3 regions of the Heliomicrobium undosum genome follow, and region 3 is predicted to be linked to each of the others. Evidence: riboswitches for the same ligand, from Rfam matches in the RefSeq annotation. Region 3 holds a riboswitch; each other region holds the start of a gene.
What was found. Region 3 has a riboswitch for lysine ahead of GTO91_RS15320 (amino acid permease). Riboswitches for the same ligand answer to the same signal wherever they lie in the genome.

Region 1: it holds a riboswitch for lysine, as region 3 does, so the genes downstream of both, dapB (4-hydroxy-tetrahydrodipicolinate reductase) here and GTO91_RS15320 (amino acid permease) in region 3, are expected to answer to the same signal.
Region 2: it holds a riboswitch for lysine, as region 3 does, so the genes downstream of both, lysA (diaminopimelate decarboxylase) here and GTO91_RS15320 (amino acid permease) in region 3, are expected to answer to the same signal.

What each region holds. Positions count from the first base shown of each region.
Region 1 covers NZ_WXEY01000026.1:14,747-18,927, forward strand. The annotation lists gene GTO91_RS15590 (D-alanyl-D-alanine carboxypeptidase family protein) at 1-304, shown strand, start outside; gene GTO91_RS15595 (M16 family metallopeptidase) at 477-1,742, shown strand; gene GTO91_RS15600 (YlmC/YmxH family sporulation protein) at 1,857-2,129, shown strand; lysine riboswitch at 2,203-2,386, shown strand; gene dapB (4-hydroxy-tetrahydrodipicolinate reductase) at 2,491-3,294, shown strand; gene dpsA (dipicolinate synthase subunit DpsA) at 3,401-4,181, shown strand, end outside.
Region 2 covers NZ_WXEY01000001.1:85,076-89,256, reverse strand. The annotation lists gene GTO91_RS00400 (hybrid sensor histidine kinase/response regulator) at 1-480, shown strand, start outside; gene GTO91_RS00395 (MBL fold metallo-hydrolase) at 661-1,509, shown strand; lysine riboswitch at 1,633-1,856, shown strand; gene lysA (diaminopimelate decarboxylase) at 2,015-3,328, shown strand; gene GTO91_RS00385 (CBS domain-containing protein) at 3,723-4,181, shown strand, end outside.
Region 3 covers NZ_WXEY01000025.1:9,244-13,424, reverse strand. The annotation lists gene GTO91_RS17870 (hypothetical protein) at 1-652, opposite strand, end outside; gene GTO91_RS15320 (amino acid permease) at 1,179-2,618, opposite strand; lysine riboswitch at 2,694-2,869, opposite strand; gene GTO91_RS15315 (RNA degradosome polyphosphate kinase) at 3,255-4,181, shown strand, end outside.

The DNA.
Region 1 (4,181 bases), on a different contig from region 3:
TCTGGCCGTGGTGGCCCGTGAAGCGATGCTGCTTCCTGAGTTTGCCGCCACCGTCAAAAGCCGCCGTGCGACGTTGAAAAACCGGCAAGGGTGGCCGAAGGAGATTAAGAACACGAACGCCTTGCTCTGGTCGTACCCTTTTGCCGACGGCGTAAAAACGGGCACGACACGGGCGGCCGGCGCCTGCTTGGTCGCCTCAGCCACAAAAAACAACCGCCAGTTGATCGCCGTCGTGTTGCATTCGGACGATCGTTTCGGCGACAGCCTGCGCCTCTTTGAATACGGCTTTAACCAGTTGAGGTAAACCGGGAAAGCTCCCGGTCTTTTTCATCACCCTTTGGAAGCGTCTGCCGAACCGTTGACAGCGAGTCGCCGGGCTGATACACTTCGGGGTACTTGAGCGAAAGCTCCCGTCCCCTTCCAGGGGCGGGATGGCGCCGTAAATGGGCTTCTTGGATGCCTTCAGGAGGAAAGAGATGGTTCACAAGACAGTGTTGCCGAACGGAGTCCGGATTGTGATGGAGCCGATCTCCCATGTGCGTTCCGTGGCATTGGGCATCTGGGTGGCTACCGGATCGAGGGACGAAGAGCCCGCCTTGACGGGTGTATCTCACTTTATCGAACACATGCTGTTTAAAGGCACGGACAAGCGGACGGCCAAGGACCTGGCGGAAGTGCTTGAAGCGGTCGGCGGTCAACTGAACGCCTTTACATCGAAGGAATACACCTGCTACCACGCCAAAGTCCTGGACGATCATTTCGATCTGGCCCTTGACGTCCTGGCCGATATGTTTTTTCACTCCCGCTTTGAAGGGGAAGACATCGAACGAGAACGCCGGGTGATCCTTGAAGAGATCAAGATGTATGAGGACTCCCCCGACGAGTTGGTCCATGATCTGCTGTCCGATGCCATGTGGCCGGTCAGCGCTCTGGGGCGCTCGATCCTGGGAACGGTCGAATCAATCCAGGCGATGCAGCGAGAGCGCCTGCTCAGCCACTTCCAGTCGGAGTACTCAGCTGACCGGACTGTCATCGCCATCGCCGGCTCCATCGACCCGGAAAAGACGCTGGAGAAGGTAAAGGCCTATTTTGCCGCTATGGAAACGTCCAAGCAAACCTATCGGCGCTCCCGGCCAGATATGCTGCATAAGAGCGTTTTTCAGCACAAGGATGTGGAACAGGTCCAGATCTGCCTGGGCACCCAGGGCCTGTCCCAGGAGCACCGCGACATCTACGCCATGCACGTCCTGAACAACGTCATCGGCGGCGGCGCCTCGTCCCGGCTGTTCCAGGAGATCCGGGAGAACCGCGGCCTGGCTTACTCCGTTTATTCCTTCCATTCGGCCTTTTCCGACTCGGGTATGTTCGGCCTCTATGCCGGAACAAGCCCAGACTTCGCCGAAGAGGTCATGGAAATCTCCCTGCGCGAAATGGCTCGCATCCGTGAAGAGGGGATCCGTCCCGAAGAATTGAGAAGGACCCAGGAGCAGATCAAAGGGAGCCTCTACCTCGGCCTGGAGAGCGTCAACTCGCGGATGACGCGCCTCGGCAAGTCGGAGGTCTGCTACAACCGCTTCGTCCCCCCGGAAGAGGTGATCGAGCGGGTCTATGCGGTCACCCTTGACGATGTGACAAAGGTTGCCCGCGATCTCTGGACACCGGAGCAATGCGCCCTCGCTGTCGTCGGCGCCAAGCCGCTGGCGGTAGAACTGTCCGAGCTGCTGCAAAAAACGGGCTGGTAAAAACGCTTCTCCGCTGATTCCTTCTCCGCTCCTCGTATCTCGTTCCCTTCTTGCTTCTATTTTCTGGAATCGGCGCGTATAGTGGGGTAAGGGGGACAAGGAGGGGGGGCGCCGATGCGTCTCAGCGAGTTGGTGGGCAAGGAGATCGTCAATCTGACAACAGGCGAGCGTCTCGGCGCCGTCGGAGATTCGGATCTGATCATCGACGAGTCGAGCGGCGAGATCGACGCCATCATTCTGCCGCCACGAGGCAACTTTGGCGGCTTTTGGTCTGACCGTGAACCGCTGATCATTCCGTGGGACGCGATCGTCAAGGTGGGCGCTGAGGTGGTCATCATGGAACTGGACGATACCTACCGGCGAACGTCCCGACGTTTTTCCTTTTAACTGTTCTTTCACTGTTGACGTTCGGGGATGTCCCGTGATACCATCAACCTAATCAACTGAATATACCTCCCAGTGGAGAGGTAGAGGCGCGGTCTGTCAAGAGTACCTGGAGGAGTCCGACGGTGGACGATGATACCGGAGGGAAAGGGGCAACCGCCGAAGTTTGGAGCAACCGTATTGCTCACAGACTGGGGCCGGGCATAAGATGTTCGGAACTGCCATCTGGTGATTCGACCGGATGGAGCGCTATCCAATCGTACGGGGACGGTGGAATCCAGCTTCCGAATGTTATTTTTTGGGGGCACCGCCTGAACTCCATGCGGTGTTCCCTTTTTGTATTTCTTTTTATGGGGGATGGGCCATGTCAGAGAGGATTAGAGTCCTGGTCAGCGGCGCCAGGGGGAAAGTGGGCCGAGAGGTAATCAAAGCGGTCCTGGGAGACAACACATTGGAACTGGTCGCCGCCGTCGATCACAACGGTGTCGGAGAGGACGCCGCCGTCTTGGCCGGTCTGCCGGCCTGCGGGGTCTTGCTGCAGGGCGATCTGGCTGCGGCGATTACGGAGACACAGCCACAGGTGATGGTGGACTTCACCAGCCCGGCATCGGTCATGGAAAACGTCCGCATCGCCCTGATGGCTGGCGTGGCGCCCGTCGTCGGGACGACAGGCCTATCGGCAAAAGACATGGAAGAGATCGCCGAGTGGGCCGCCGCCAAAGAGATCGGATGCCTGATCGCGCCCAATTTCGCTATCGGCGCGTTGCTGATGATGCGCTTCGCCCGTGACGCGGCCCGCTTCTTCCCCAATGTGGAGATCATCGAATACCACCACGATCAGAAGTTGGATGCGCCGTCCGGAACGGCCATTAAGACAGCAGAGTTGATCCGGGAAGAACGGCGGGCGATCCGGCAAGGGCATCCGGAGGAGGAAGAAAAAATCGCCGGTTCCCGTGGCGGCGAATTCGATGGGATGCGGATCCACAGCGTCCGCCTGCCGGGTCTGGTGGCCCACCAGGAGGTCATCTTCGGCGCTCTGGGTCAGACCTTGTCGATCCGCCACGATTCGATCAGCCGTGAATCCTTCATGCCCGGCGTTTTGGAGGCCATCCACCGGATCGGCGCCTACAAAGGCCTGATCTACGGGCTCGACAAGATCATCTTTTAAGCATTACAACGCTCTTTGACAATCACATTCTGCACACCTCTCAGCGGGTTGCCTCATATATTAAAAAGAGTTTCACTGTTTATGGTGGAGGAGGTTTTGAACACCCATGACGACCCTTCAAGGAATCCCTTTGGCGGTGATAGGAGGGGACGCGCGGGATCAGATCCTCGTACGCCGCTTGGCTGAGCGGGGCGCGACGGTCGATGTGATCGGTTTGCCTATGGAGGAAACGGAACGGGTGCGGATCGTGGAAGACATCCCGAAGGCCCTGGCGGGAAAAGCGGCGCTCCTTCTGCCCATGCCGGGCGTTGACCTTGAAGGACGCGTCTACGCGCCGCTCCATCATCAACCCCTTCGCCTGGAGGCGGCTCACATGGCCTTGCTGGCGCCCGGCGTCCCCCTCTTCGTCGGGGTGGCCCGGCCCATCCTGCGCCAGATGGCCCAGTCCTGCGGCCTCTCCCTGATTGAAGTGGCTGAACTGGACGAGGTGGCGATCCTGAACTCGGTGCCCTCCGCAGAGGGCGCCCTGCAGATCGCCATGGAGAAACTGCCGATCACGATCCACGGCAGCTGCAGCATGGTGCTCGGCTTCGGCCGGTTGGGCCTCACCCTGACCCGTCTCTTACAGGCTATGGGATCACGGGTGACCGTCGTTACCCGCGATGGAGGACACCGGGCCAGAGCATGGGAGATGGGCGCCGCCGCCGAGCCTTTATCGGCGCTGGCCAACCTCCTGGCGAAGACAGATATCGTCTTCAACACCGTCCCGGCCTCTGTGCTGGGCGAAAGGGAACTGGCAGCCACGAACCGTGAAGCCCTGATCGTCGACCTGGCCAGCGCGCCGGGAGGGACTGATTTCGAAGCGGCCCGCCGCTTGGGAATCGAAG
Region 2 (4,181 bases), on a different contig from region 3:
ACACAACAAACGACCCGAATCGCGCAAGCGCCGATAACACCATCACCATCGCCGTCAACGCCGGCGTCGCCCGTCGAGGGGCCGCAACCGCGTATCCTGCTGGCGGAAGACAATCACGCCAACCAGCGCCTGGCCCTCTTGTTGCTGAAAAAATTCGGCTTCGAGGCCGACGCCGTCGGCAATGGCCGCGAAGCGGTGGAGGCCTGCGCCACCGGCAAGTATGCCCTGGTGTTGATGGATTGCCAGATGCCGGAGATGGATGGATTTGAAGCGACACAGATGATCCGCGCTGCTCAGTCTGCCGGCGGGCCGGCGACGCCCATCATCGCCATGACCGCCAATGCCATGCAGGGAGACCGGGAACGTTGCATCGCTGCGGGGATGGATGATTACATCAGCAAGCCGATCAACCGGGACGCCTTGAAGGAGATTCTCAGGAAGTGGGTTGCTGAAAAAGACGATCCCGTACGCCGCGACTGATTGCGGCGGGCTGCGGTTGTTGTAACGAGTTATCGCAAAATTGGTTGAGGGCAGGAGGGAATCAGGCTTTTTCGTCGTAAAGTCTAGTAGACGGCAGGAAAGGCTGGATAACAGCCAATTGAGCATAGTGGGGTGGATCGGAACACGAGGCCTTGCACTTTGCTCCAGGAGGGAAAACGTTTGTCCCATCTACGCTTTGATGTGACCTTTTGGGGGGTAAGAGGTTCCTTGCCCGTGCCGGGACCACTGACGACTCAATACGGCGGCAACACCTCCTGCGTCCAGGTGCGGATCGGTGAGCGCGACTTTATCATCGATGCGGGATCCGGTCTCTACCACTTGGGACAGGCCTTGAGCAAAAACAACAGCAGACCGATCCAGGGCGCCTTTCTCATCTCCCACATCCACTGGGATCACATCCAGGGATTTCCTTTCTTTGGGCCTGCTTTCGCTGACCAAAACCGCTTCGCCCTCTACGGGCAGGCAAAGTTGGGACGCATCTTTGCTGAACTGTTCCGGGGGCAGATGCAGCCCCCTTACTTTCCTGTCCTCTTGGACACTATGGGGGCGCGACTCGATTTTCACGACCTGTCCGGCGGCGAAGTTCTTGAATTCAGCGATGGAATCACCGTGCGGACGGTCTTGACCAACCACCCGGATGGCTGCCTCGCTTACCGGATTGAGCAGGGCGGCCGTTCCTGCTGTTATCTGAGCGACACGGAACACTACGCCTGGGTAGACCCGGTGCTGAAAGATTTCATCGCCGGCGCTGACTTGGTCATCTACGACGCCTGTTACACCGATGAGGAATACAACGGTGAAGGGGCGCAATCGTCTCGGAAGGGCTGGGGGCATTCAACCTGGCAAGAAGGTGTCAAACTAGTGCAGGCCGCCGGGGCCAAGACCTTGATCCTCTTCCACCATGCCGTTGAACGAACCGACGCCGATATGCAGCGGATCGAAGAACTGGCGAAGGCAGCCTATCCCGATTGCCTGGCGGCGCGGGAAGGGATGACGATCAGCCTGTAGCGCGTCCGGCAGCGAAGCCGGGAACAGGGGCGGAGGAAGATTCTAACGCCTTGACAGCCTTTTTAGCGCATGCTAAGATGGGTTCAAGTTCACCACAAGTTCATAGATGCCTCATCTTCGACAAGGTGAGGTAGAGGCGCGGTTGATCAAAAGTAACTCCGGGAAGGTCCAACGGCATGGACAGTGCACCGGAGGGAAAGGGATCGCCGCCGAAGTCCAGATTTGCCACACCTGGGCTGGGTCTGCAGTGAACAACTGCAGGACTGTCACCGTTGGAACATTCCCACTTCTGAATCGGCGTATTATGCTGGATGACGAAGGTTTCACGGTGGAGCGCTATCTTACGAGATGATTGGGAATCGGAGAGAGGCATTCGCAGGCGTTGACAAAAACCGCCGCCGGGAATGACCCCGGCGGTTTTTGTTTTGCCCTGAACAAATGCCAATAAATTACAATCGCCCATATAAAGAAATTAAGCACATTGTGATGAGGGGAGTCGGCAACATTGAAACTACATGGAACTGCTGCCATCAACGAGCGGGGTAATTTGGCCATCGGAGGCTGTGATGCCACAGACTTGATCAAGGAGTTCGGCAGCCCCTTGTATGTCATGGATGAAGCCCAACTGCGGGAAAACTGCCGGAAGTACCATCAGGCCTTCAGCGCCTCCGGCGCCGGCGAGGTGCTCTTTGCCTCGAAAGCATTCATGAATATGGCCATGTGTCGCCTCGTTGAGCAGGAAGGGCTGGGGCTCGATGTGGTCTCCGGCGGCGAACTGTATACGGCCCGCCGCGCTGGCTTTCCCATGGAGAAGGTCTATTTTCACGGCAACAACAAGACGCCGGCTGAACTGCGGCAGGCAATCGAATACGGTGTCGGCCACATCGTCGTCGACAACCTCTATGAAGCCGATCTGCTGAACGCCATCGCCGGCGAGATGGACGCCCGGGTGCGGGTGCTTCTGCGCATCACCCCCGGCATCGATTGCCATACCCACGAGTTCGTCCGCACCGGCCAGATCGATTCCAAATTCGGTTTCACCCTGCCCACCGGCCAGGCCCTTGCCGGCGTGAAAGCCGTCCTGGAGCGCGGCAATCTGATCTATGACGGCCTCCACTGCCACATCGGCTCCCAGATCTTCGAGTTGGAATCCTTCAGCTACGCCGCTGAGGTGATGATGACCTTCATCGACGAAATCCGCCGGGAAACAGGCGCTCAGACCGCTATCCTCAACCTGGGCGGCGGCTTCGGCATCCGCTACACTGAGGCCGACACCCCTGGCGATGTGGCCGAATACGCCCGCATCGTGCTCTCCGCTGTCGCGCTGGAGGCCGAAAAGCGCAGCCTGCCCACGCCGAAGGTCCTTGTCGAGCCGGGCCGATCCATCGTCGCCACGGCGGGCACGACCCTCTACACCGTCGGCTCCGTCAAGGAGATTATCGGCGTCCGCAAGTATGTTGCCGTCGACGGCGGCATGACCGACAACCCCCGTCCGGCGCTCTACGGCTCCCGCTATGAGTCGATGCTGGCCAACAAGGCCACCCAGGAGGCCGAAGAGGTCGTCTCCGTCACCGGTAAGTGCTGCGAATCCGGCGACATGCTCCTCTGGGACGTGTCCCTGCCCAAAGTCGAGTCCGGCGATATCCTCGCCGTCTCCTGCACCGGCGCTTACAACTACACCATGTCCATGAACTACAACCGCATTGGCCGTCCTGCCGTGGTCTTCGCCCGCGATGGCAAGGCGGCGGTGGTTGTCGAACGGGAGAGCCTCGACGACCTGATCCGCAATGACCGGATTCCCCCGTACCTGCAACGGTAAAGTAAAAAGTACTGACAGTTACTGATGACATCATCGGTAACTGACCGTCCGCCTCATTGACGGGTGCCAACGAAAGGTGGTGAAGCACATGTCGGAAAAGTTCTACGAGTTGATGATTGAATCCATGAATCAGTCCCAGAATCCCCAAGCGGTACGCCCGGGAACCGACGATGCCGCTGACACCACGCCCGAAAAAAGCGGCCGGTAATCGAATCATATATAGCCCTATGTAGAATGAGAAAAAGTGAAGTGAAAACGGTGGCGCCGATGCCGCCGTTTTTCTTTTCTCTTTTTCTTCACTGTCTCCATCCCGGCATAAAGGGCAAGAAGTGGAAAAAATCAAAGTTCCTATGCTATAATGTACGTTATGAAATGCGCGGGGAGGCGGCCAACGGTGGAGATCATCCTCACACACAACAATACCGATTTCGACGGCCTGGCCGCGTCTTTCGCCGCCTCCAAGCTCTATCCCCGGGCGATCCCGGTCCTCGCAGGCAAGTTGAGCGCCAATGTACAGGAGTTCATGGCGCTGCATAAAGATACTTTGGGGTTCAAGACGATCAAGGACATCCCGGCCCAACAGGTGAAAAGGGTCATCCTTGTCGACACGAAGATGGCCTCCCGGGTGGGGCCGCTGGGACAGTTGACGCAAAAGCCGGATGTGGATGTGCACATCTATGACCACCATCCCGCCGGCGCCGACGATACGCCGGCGTCGCAACTGGTGCGCGAGGATGTGGGCGCCGTCACGACAATCCTCGTCGAGATCCTGCGTCGCCGCCACTGCCGGCTCACACCCTTTGAAGCGACGGTGCTCGCCCTGGGCATCTACGAAGACACGGGCGGACTCATG
Region 3 (4,181 bases):
GCGGGGATGACGACGGAGAGGGTTGGCGGCATGGTGATGCAACCTCCTCGTCACCGGCTGTTTTCCCTGTCGCTGATGTCGTCTGCTCTTCGAAAGAGGACGGACTGGGAGCCGGCAAGCTCCGGCATGCGGCGGCGGCAAGAAACATCAGGATCCACCCGCCCAGGATGTATTTCTCATAGGGCTGGTGAAAATCCGGCGACAGCGTCCTCAGGGCATAGAAAAGGAGAAAGGCGGTCAGCAGGACGAAACAGAACAACTGCGGCCGTAGGCTCCAAAATGGGGTAAGGCTGAAGGTAATCGCCAGGATCGCCAGGCAGCGTATGCCGTCGCCGGCGCCAGGCGCAGCGCGTAGCAACCAGCGCGTCAACAGGGTGAGAAAAAGGGCGTAAAGGACGATCCCAAGACCGACTACACCGGTGTAACCAAAAAAGCGTTCCACCGCTGACAGGATCATCTCAAAGAGCCATTCATGGGCGATCCAGGGCTGGCCGTTCATGGTGAAGGAGAAGGGATCGGTTCGCGGAATCTGACCATTGCCCAGGATCCACCGTCCTGCCTGGAGATGCCAGAAAAAATCGGGGTCAGCCATCGGCGCGCTCAGTGATAGGCTCATCCACCCCAATGCGACGAGCATTGCGGCTGCTTCCATCGCTGACATTCTGGGGGCGGTGAGAAAGCGGTTTTTTTACGGAGCATCAGTTAGTCACCGAACTCACGGCAGGATTCGCCGGGAACGGCGTCGCGGGAATGGCAGGAATGCGTTGAAAAGTCCACAAAGTGTGTGAAAACGCCGCGTTGGGAATGAAGGCGACAGATAAAAGGCAAATTGCCGAAACCGCACAGCGGCATAGGAGTCTATAGTGATAATGTAGTGAAAAAGGAAATAAATGGTTACAAACGAGGCGGCGAAGCTTTATAAAGTTATCCACAGCAATTTCGTAAAAAAAGCCCTGTTTCCGGGTTACCCACGGTTTTATCCCCATTATCCACAGGGTGATGGGTCGGCGGTTATCCACATGATGTTTTTCGACAGACATAAATGGCGAAAAAAGAAAAACCCCGTTGATCTTTGGTATAAGATCTCTGGGGTGATAAAAGGTTGTGCGATACATATCAAAGGGCTGTGGATAACACTGTGGGTAAATGAGAGGGAAAGATGCCGCCTGTCTGATACGTTAATCCGTTTGCGCCTGTGTCTGCGCTGCCGACGCCAATCCTGGCCGCCCTTTTCCGATGAATACATAGTAGCTCCCATAAATGAGCAGCAGGACCGGGATGCCGGCATAGAGGACGATCTGCTGTGACGGGTCAAAATAGAGGCTGACGATGACGCCGATGTTCAGGATTGCCGCCAGGATGGGCACGAGCGGGTAGAGGGGCGTGCGGAAGGCCAGTTGACCGGCCGATCCGCCGAGACGGGTGTATTCGCGGCGGAAATTGACCTGGCACCAGGCGATGATGATCCAGATCAGGCAGCCGGTGAGGCCGGTGCTGGACATGAGCCAGAGGTAGACCGTGTCGGCGGCGTAGGCCTCCGTCAAGAGGGACAGGCAGGCCAGCGCCAGGGTAAAGAGAACGCCGTAGAAGGGAACGCCCCGGCTGTTGAGGCGACCGAGCCAGGAGGGCGCCTGTTTCTCTTTGGCCATCGACCAGAGCAGGCGCGAGCAGGCGTAGAGGGCTGAGTTGCCCGCCGAAAGCGCCGACGTGAGGACGACAAAGCTCATCACATTCTGGGCGAAGGGGATGCCGATGCGGCCGAAGACGGTGGCAAAGGGGCTCTCCTGCACACCCGCCTCGGTCCAGGGGATCGTGCCGGCCAGGACGGTGACGGCGAGGACATAGAAGATGATGATGCGCAGGCTGATGCCGCGGATGACCCGGGGGACGTGTTTGCCGGGCTCTTCACACTCGCCGGCGGCAATACCCACCAGTTCGGCGCCTTGGAAGGAGTAAACGACGGCGATCATCGTTAGGAAGACGGCATGAAAGCCGTTGGGGAAGAGCCCTCCGTCGCCGGTGCTGAAGTTGGAGAGGCCGATGGCCCCCTCATGGCCGGTAAAGCCGAAGATCAGGCCGGCGCCGGCGATGATGAAACCGACGATGGCGACCACTTTGATGCTGGCGAACCAGAATTCCGCTTCGCCGTAGGCCTTGACGGAAATCAGGTTTAAGAGCGCCAGGGAGACGGCGAAGACGGCGCACCAGATGTATACGTCCACCTGGGGAAACCAGTTGTGCATGATGATGCCGGCGGCGGTGAAGTCGGCGGCGATGCAGAGCGCCCAGTTGACCCAGTAGAGCCAGCCGGTGGTGTAACCGGCGGCGGGGGAGATGAAGCGGGATGCGTAGCTCTGGAAGGAGCCGGCAACCGGCATGGCCACGGCGAGTTCGGCCAGACAGAGCAGGACGAGGAACATGATCAACCCGCCGGCGGCGTAGGCCAGGATAGCGCCGAAGGGACCGGCTTGATGAATCGTCTGGCCCGAGCCGAGGAAGAGACCGGTGCCGATGGTGCCGCCGACAGAGATCATCATCAGGTGGCGGGACTTCATGTCGCGGCGGAGGCCTTTTTTCTCTGGGATTAACTGTTCCGGATTCAAGGTAGGCGTTGTCATTGGTCTTCCTCCATTTACAATAAAAAATGGTTGTGAACGCTATCACAACCATTCCCGCAAAAATCCCTGTCACGGTCTGGCGATAGCGCTCCACCCCCGGAGGGTGACAGTCATGCCCCTGTTCAAGACATGCCCAGCAACGGTCCTTCTCCGCAAGGACGGTCACTTCGGCGGAAACGCCTTTCCAGTCTGGTCATCGCCCGGCAAGCTCTCTGACTGTACTTTTCGTTTTCCGCGCCTCTATCGGGATGTTCATTTGTCATGTACAAAATTTAATACAAAGCAACGATAGTGTCAATAAGAATATACATGCAGTGAAAATGAATAAATATGAGGGTTGTTAAGATTGTTAATTTTCTACTAAGATTGCGGCAAACGTCCCATCGGAAGGGGCTTTTTCCAGTATACTCGACATGATACATGACAATGCCCCTCCGAATCGTCGAGTTTTCCGCCATATTGGAATATCACGTCAGTTATGGCATGAAGGAAATCAAGGGTAGCGCTTTTTTCAGTTCGAATCATATAGCGATGCCGGTGTTCTTTCAGGTATCATAGAAATATGATCAGCCGCGTGAATAGACCCGGACGCTGAATCATTGATGTGGAGAGAGATAAAGGATGTGCCAAAAAAGCATGGAAGCCGAACCAAATGCCAACGGGCCAAGCCTTGACAAAACGCCGGAGCGGAAGTCCTTCAACCGTTCCGAGTACTACATCAACCGGGAATTGAGTTGGCTTGAGTTCAACCAGCGCGTGTTGGAGGAGGCCCTTGACAGGACCAATCCCTTGCTGGAACGTTTGAAATTTCTGGCGATCGTCAGTTCCAACCTGGACGAGTTCTTCATGGTGCGCGTCGCCGGCGTGCAGGATCAAAAAGAGGCGGGTTTGTTGAAGCGCGATCCTTCCGGCTTGACGCCGGCGGCGCAGTTGAAGTTGATCGCCGAACGTACCCACCGCATGGTGCAGGATCAGTACGCCCACCTGATGAACAACCTCCTGCCGGAATTGGAGGCCAAAGGGATCCGCTTCTTGCGGTGCGACGAATTGAACCGCAGCCAGAAGTCCTTTGTGGAGAACTATTTTGAACAGGTCATCTACCCTGTCTTGACGCCGCTGGCCGTCGACCAGAGCCGGCCCTTTCCGCTGCTGGCCAACAAGAGCCTCAACATCGCCGTCTTTTTGGAGCCGGAAAACAACCTGGCCGTCAAACGGCAACTGTTTGCCGTCGTCCAGGTGCCCTCGGTGCTGCCTCGCTTTATTGAGGTTCCCTGCACGGGAGGCGAAGCTTTCGTTTTTCTGGAGGACGTGATCAAGAGCCAGTTGGAGGTGCTGTTCCGGGGCAACCATATCCTCGACGCCTCGACATTTCGGATCACCCGTAACGCCGACCTGACCGTCGACGAGGAGGGCGCTGAGGATCTCCTGGAAGCCATCGAAAAGGAACTGCAGAAACGGAAGTGGGGCGCCGAGGTGCGCCTCGAATTACAGTCCGGCGCGAGCCCGGCCATCCGGGATTATCTGAAGGCGGACCTGGAACTGGATGATGAGGACCTCTACACC